DNA from 3 places in the Streptacidiphilus sp. BW17 genome. Region 1 is predicted to be linked to each of the others. Evidence: riboswitches for the same ligand, from Rfam matches in the RefSeq annotation. Region 1 holds a riboswitch; each other region holds the start of a gene.
The links. A riboswitch is a leader RNA that binds a small molecule or an ion and turns the genes downstream of it on or off. The one in region 1 is predicted to bind thiamine pyrophosphate.

Region 1 (2,196 bases):
CCGTTGCGGTAGTGGCCGGTCGCCGCGATCAGGTCGGGCAGCGCGGTCGGGCCGAGCAGCGGGGCGTTGTCGGGGGTGCCGGGCCGCAGCCCGGCGTTGGTCTCGGCGAGCGGCAGCTCGGTGATGCCGGGCAGCAGTTCGCGGGCGTCGCGCAGCAGCTCGTGGACGCCGCCCGCGGTGACGGTGGTGTCGAAGCCCTGCTCCTCGCTGGTCGCGCCGAGGACGAGTTCGCCGTTCTCGCGCGGGACGACGTAGATGTGGCAGCCGCGGACCACGGCGCGGACGTTGCGAGAGAGGAACGGCATCGGCAGCGGGCCCTGGACGGTCTCCATCCGCAGCCGCAGCACCTGGCCCTTGACCGGCCGCACCGGCAGCCGTGCCTCCGGCGGCAGACCGGGCAGCTCGCCGGACCAGCTCCCGGCGGCCAGGACGGTCCGCCCGGCGGAGATCCGGGTGCCGTCCTCGGCGACCGCGCCGGCGGCGCGGTTGTCGGCCACGGTGAGCCTCGCCGCGCGGGACCGGTGCAGGGTGACGCCCGCGCGCTCGCAGGCGGCGACCAGCGCCGCGCCGAGGCGGCGGCCGTCGACCTGGTGGTCCTCGGCGACCAGCGTCCCGCCGCGCACGTCGGGGGCGAGCATCGGCTCCAGCCGGCGGCACTCGCGGCCGGTCAGCCACTCGGTGGCGAGGCCCAGCCGCTGCTGGAACGCGTGCACCTCGCGCAGCTCGGCGCGGTCGTCGGCGTCGAGGGCGACGGCCAGGGTGCCGCAGCGGCGGTAGCCGGTGTCGAGACCGCCGCTGGCCTCGGTCAGCTCGGCGACGAAGTCGGCGTAGCGGGTGTTGGACGCGATGCCGAGCCGGAGCAGCGGCTCCTCGCCGTACTGGAGCTCGGTCACCGGGGCCAGCATCCCCGCCGCGACCTGGTTCGCGCCGTGACCGGGATCGGGGTCCAGCACCGTGACGGAGAGGCCACGCTGCGCCGTCCGCCAGGCCACGGCCAGCCCGATGATGCCGCCGCCGACGACCAGGACGTCGGTGCTGCTGTCGGACGTTCGATCGACATGCTCGCGCGTCATTGTTCCTGCGCTCCCTTCGCCGGCATGACCCGGATCAGGTTCGGACGGTCGGAGGCGCCCCAGCCTCCCTCTCAGCCCGGTGCTCCGGGCTCCCGTGTCTACTTCACGCTTCACTCTATACAGTGGCGCAATGGCTGTAGTGATCGTCGGGGCCGGGATGGCCGGCGTGCAGACCGCGGTGGCCTTGCGCGCGCAGGGGTACACCGACCGGCTGACCCTGCTGGGGGCTGAACCGCACCCGCCGTACGACCGTCCACCGCTCTCCAAGGACGTGCTGCTGGGCAAGGTCGCCGACTCCCGCTTCGAGGTGGACTTCGCGGGCCTCGGCATCGACCTGGCGCTGAGCCGCCGCGCGCTCTCCCTGGACGCTGACGCGCACCTGCTGCGCACCGACACGGGCGACCTCTCCTACGACCGCCTGGTGCTGGCCACCGGCGCGGCCCCGATCTCACTCCCGGGACAGCCGGAGTCCGCCTTCCTGCTGCGCACCCAGGACGACGCGGTCGCGCTCAAGGCCGCGCTCCGGCCGGGCGCGCGGGTGGCCGTCGTCGGCGCGGGCTGGATCGGCGCGGAGGCGGCGACCGTCGCCCGGCAGTTGGGCTGCGAGGTCACCGTCGTCGAGGCCGCGCCCTCCCCGCTGGCCGGCGCACTGCCGACCGAGCTGGGGGAGCGGACCCGCGCCTGGTACGCGGAGGCGGGCGTCCGCCTGCTGACCGGCGCCGCCGTGAGCGGCATCCTGCCGGGCGGACTCCACCTGACCGACGGCCAGGAGATCGAGGCCGACGCGGTCGTGGTCGGCATCGGTGCCCGACCGGAGACCGGCTGGCTGGACGGCTCCGGCGTGGCCCTGGACGACCGCGGCGCGGTCGCGGCGGACGAGCGGCTGCGGGCCGGTGGTGTGGCGGACGTCTTCGCTGTCGGCGACTGCGTCTCGTTCCCGTCCCGGCGCTACGGACGGCGGCTGACGGTCCATCACTGGGACAACGCCATGCAGGGCGCACGCGTGGTGGCCGCCAACGTGCTCGGCGGCGAAAGCCTGTACAACCCCGTGCCGTACTTCTGGTCCGAGCAGTTCGGGCGGATGGTGCAGGTCGCCGGCGTGTGGAGCGGCGGCGACGAACAG
Region 2 (2,196 bases), on a different contig from region 1:
GCCGTGGCAGAGGTAGAGCGCCAGCAGCATGATCAGCCCGCCCCCGACAACCGCCACGGCCAGCGGGTTCTCGCCGCCCAGGATCGCCGGGAGGACGAAGAGGGCCAGCACCAGGAAGCTGATCGCCAGCGCGCCGAGCGAGGCGAGCCCGCGCAGCCGGCCGACCAGGACGACGGCGACGGCGAAGAGCGCGGCCAGCAGGGCGACGGGCGCGCTGCGGTCGGCGTCCTCGACGGTGTACTGGAGCGAGGCCGGGGCAGAAGGCGAGTAGTCCATCATGACCTGCTCGCCCGTGACGTAGACGGCGGTCTGGTCGGGCGTCAGGTTCTGGCCGACCGAGCGGCCCGCGTCCTTGCCGCTGGTCAGGCGGACGGTGATGGCGGTGCAGTTGCCGACGGCTCCGGAACCGGGGGTGGCGGCAGCACCGCAGGAGACGGTGCGGGTGGCTGTCACCGTGCCGGTGACCGTCAGTTGGTCGAAGCCGACACCGGTCACCGCGTGCGGCGGGATCGGTGCGGGCCAGAGGAACCACAGCCCGCACAGCACCGCCAGCGCGAACGGCACCAGTACAGCCGCCAGCAGCACGCGCAGCCGCGCGGACGCGGGGCTGGCCGGACCGTGGTCGTGCGAGTGGCCGTGGCTGCCCGCGTGGTCGTCCCCGCGCGGGTGTTGGTGCTCGTGCGCGTGGGATCGGGAGAGGTGCGGCGCTGCCACTTCGCGAAGCTATCGCGGTGACCGGTCCTCGGACGCGCCCTCGCCAAAGACGACACCCGTCGATACTGTGTGCCCATCTCATCTGTAGACGCGGGAGCTCGGAGCACCGGGCTGAGAGGGCGCTGACCGCCGTCCCGACATGGGGACGTCGAATGCTTGCGCCGACCGCAGGAACCTGACCGGGTAATGCCGGCGTAGGGAGTAGTGGGTCTGATGACCACGCACGACGACGCACAGCAGCAGTCTGTCTCCGAGCAGGCCGTCACGGCCTCCAGCACGGCGGGCGGTTACCCGACGCCGGCCTGGCGCAAGGCGTACCACCAGGGCACCCGCCCCGATCTGCGCGTCCCGTTCCGCGAGGTGCTGTTGAGCAACGGCGCGACCGTGCCGCTGTACGACACCTCCGGTCCGTACACCGATCCCGCCTACGAGCCGGACGTCCGACGCGGCCTGCCGCCGCTGCGCGACGCCTGGATCAGCCAGCGCGGGGACGTCGACGAGTACCACGGCCGTGAGTCGCGTCCCGAGGACGACGGCCTTAAGCACACCTCGCCGCGCGGTGGGGCAGGGCTGGCCAACCTCGACGCGGTCTTCCCCGGCCGTCCCCGCCGTCCTCGGCGCGGGCGGGACGGCGCCGCGGTGACCCAACTCGCGTACGCGCGACGGGGGATCATCACCGAGGAGATGGAGTTCGCGGCGCTGCGCGAGGGCATGTCGCCCGAGACCGTCCGCGAGGAGCTCGCGGCGGGCCGCGCGGTGCTGCCGGCCAACGTCAACCACCCGGAGTCGGAGCCGATGCTGATCGGCTCGAAGTTCCTGGTGAAGATCAACGCCAATATCGGCAACTCGGCGGTCACCTCCTCGATTGAGGAGGAGGTCGAGAAGATGTCCTGGGCCACCCGCTGGGGTGCGGACACCGTGATGGACCTCTCCACCGGACGCAACATCCACACCACCCGTGAGTGGATCCTGCGCAACTCGCCCGTCCCGATCGGCACGGTGCCGCTCTACCAGGCGCTGGAGAAGGTCGACGGCAAGGCCGAGGAGCTGAGCTGGGACGTCTACCGCGACACCGTGATCGAGCAGTGCGAGCAGGGCGTCGACTACATGACCGTCCACGCGGGAGTGCTGCTGCGCTACGTGCCGATGACGGCCCGGCGCAAGACTGGCATCGTCTCGCGCGGCGGCTCGATCATGGCGGCGTGGTGTCTGGCGCACCACCAGGAGAACTTCCTCTACACGCACTTCGACGAGCTGTGCGAGATCCTGCGCGCCTACGACGTCACCTACTCGCTGGGTGACGGGCTGCGTCCGGGCTCCATCGCGGACGCCAACGACGAGGCGCAGTTCGCCGAGTTGCAGACGCTGGGCGAGCTCGGCCGGATCGCGCGCTCGCACGACGTCCAGGTGATGATCGAGGGCCCGGGCCACGTCCCGATGCACAAGATCAAGGAGAACATGGATCTCCAGAAGGAGATCTGC
Region 3 (2,196 bases), on a different contig from region 1:
ACCAGCACGCCGATCCCGCCGGCCAGCCAGCGCCGGTCCACCCTCGGGAAGAGGTTGTGCAGCGACATCGCGGTCGAGTAGACGTTCGCGAAGGACTGGTCGGCCTCGCGCAGCACCAGCACCAGGAAGAAGATCCACCCGGCGGTCAGCCCGGTGAAGGTGGAGAAGATCTTGTTCGGGTCGCCGCCGACCTGGGTCAGCGCGATCGCGCCGACGATGTAGCACCAGATCTGCGCGACGGTGTAGCCGGTGAAGGTGCCCCAGAACGAGCCCTTCACGGTCCGCGAGTGCCGGGTGTAGTCGGCGGCCAGCGGCACGAAGGAGATCGAGACCGCGATCACGTAGTCGGTCGCGGAGAGGAAGCCGTTCCAGTTGCTCCCACCGGGGTTGTGCACGCCGTGGCGGACCAGCTGGATGGTGAAGAAGAGCATCGACACGCCGACCGCGATCGCGACGTAGCGGCGCAGCACTGCGATCGAGCCCAGCGGTCGGATCGTCATCGCCGTCGTCAGCGCCCCGGCCGCCAGCACGTAGACCCAGCGCGGAATGCCGCCGTAGAGCGCCTGCGCGCCCTGGGTGATCACGGTCAGCTCGTAGACGCCCCAGCCGACGCACTGGATGATGTTGAGCACCGTCGGCACGTAGGAGAGCTTCGTGCCGAAGAGCCCGCGCAGCACGGCCATGGCGGGCGCGCCGGTCCGCGTGCCGATGATCGCCGCCAGCGCGAGCATCAGCGTGCCGATGACCGTGCCGACCACGATCGCCGTGAACGAGGCGGCCAGCGCCAGGTTCTTGTTGCTGGAGTTGACCATCACCGTCGCGGCGCTGGAGAAGCCGATCAGGCTGACGCCGAGGTTGGCCCAGAGCGCGCCCTGCTCGCGGAAGCCGAGGGTGCGCGGCGGCGCGGTGTCGAGGACGAGCGGAGCCTCGGCCGCGTGTGCGGACGCCGCGCCCAGGTGGTCGGGGTCGTGCTGAAGGGTTGCGGACATGGCCGTCTGCAGAGCTCCCTACGCCGGCATTACCCGGTCAGGTTCAGGCGGTCGGCTGCCCTGCCGCGTCCTGCGGCCTGCTGCCCTCTCAGCCTGGAGTGAGGTCCAAGCTCCCGCGCATATGAATACGTATGAATATGGTGCAGGTTCAGCACGCGTCGCCGCGCGCTGGTACGTGTTTTCGAGGCATGGTACGGCTTGTACGGTGACCGTCCAAGGCCTGTCCAGGGGCTGGGCGTCCGGTGGGGACGCTGGTCGGGCCTCTCCGCAGCCGGTTTTGGGCCCTGCTGGATCCGGGCGGATCCGGGTGGATCACGGCGGATCGGGGCGGAACAGGGCGGGAACAGCCCGGGAACACGGCGGTGGCCGGAGTGCGGCCGGGGTGCCACGCGCACGGCTGGGACTTACGATGCCCCGACAGCGTCTGCGGAATGCTAGGGCCCGTTGGTCCGGTATCAAGGAGGTCGATTCGTGAGCACCGAGCACGAGGGTGGGCCCGACGGGTCGGAACGCCCCGCCCCCGATGCGACTCCGGCGGATCGTCCGGCGGAGCAGGCGCCCGCGAGTACCCCGGTCGCGCCCCCGGCCGACCCCGACCTCGCCGGCTTCCCCGCACCCCCGGCGCGCCTGCCGGTCGCGGACCAGCCGCCGACGGCTCCGGCCGAGCCTGCGGCACCGGCCGCGCCGATCCCGCCCTTCGTCGAGCCGCCCGCTCCGGCGCCCGCTCCTCCTGTTGCACCGGCGCCGGTCTCTGCCCCTGCTCCGATGGTCGAGGCTCCCTCCGGGCCGCCGCAGCCTCCGCAGCAGCCGCCGATCTGGCAGACCGCGCCCATGCCGCCGCTCCCGGACGCCCCGGTCGGTCCCTTCGGGGCGGGCCAGATCGTCGAGAAGCCCAGGTCGGCGGGGAGCCGTCGTGGCGTGTTCATCGCGCTGCTCGCCGCCACGGCGATCGTCGCGGGCGCGGTCGGCGGCGGTATCGGCTCCTGGTTGGAGGGCCGCAACACCGCCGGTTCCAGCACCACGGTGACCGCCGCCAGCAACCCGAACGGCCTCAGTCGACCGGCGGGCTCCATCGCCGCGATCGCGGCCAAGGCGCTGCCGAGCGTGGTCACCATCGAGGCCAGCGGCTCCTCCGAGTCCGGCACGGGCACCGGCTTCGTCTTCGACACCCAGGGCCACATCCTCACCAACAACCACGTCGTCGCCC

Region 2: another riboswitch for thiamine pyrophosphate. It lies ahead of thiC (phosphomethylpyrimidine synthase ThiC); the one in region 1 lies ahead of thiO (glycine oxidase ThiO).
Region 3: another riboswitch for thiamine pyrophosphate. It lies ahead of ABH940_RS00935 (cytosine permease); the one in region 1 lies ahead of thiO (glycine oxidase ThiO).

Annotation. Positions count from the first base shown of each region.
Region 1 is NZ_JBGCCR010000002.1:193,337-195,532, reverse strand. Features, by position in the region: gene thiO (glycine oxidase ThiO) at 1-1,073, opposite strand, end outside; TPP riboswitch at 1,068-1,179, opposite strand; gene ABH940_RS02940 (NAD(P)/FAD-dependent oxidoreductase) at 1,204-2,196, shown strand, end outside.
Region 2 is NZ_JBGCCR010000001.1:280,119-282,314, reverse strand. Features, by position in the region: gene ABH940_RS01240 (YibE/F family protein) at 1-714, opposite strand, end outside; TPP riboswitch at 795-932, shown strand; gene thiC (phosphomethylpyrimidine synthase ThiC) at 928-2,196, shown strand, end outside.
Region 3 is NZ_JBGCCR010000001.1:202,059-204,254, reverse strand. Features, by position in the region: gene ABH940_RS00935 (cytosine permease) at 1-989, opposite strand, end outside; TPP riboswitch at 988-1,116, opposite strand; gene ABH940_RS00930 (S1C family serine protease) at 1,461-2,196, shown strand, end outside.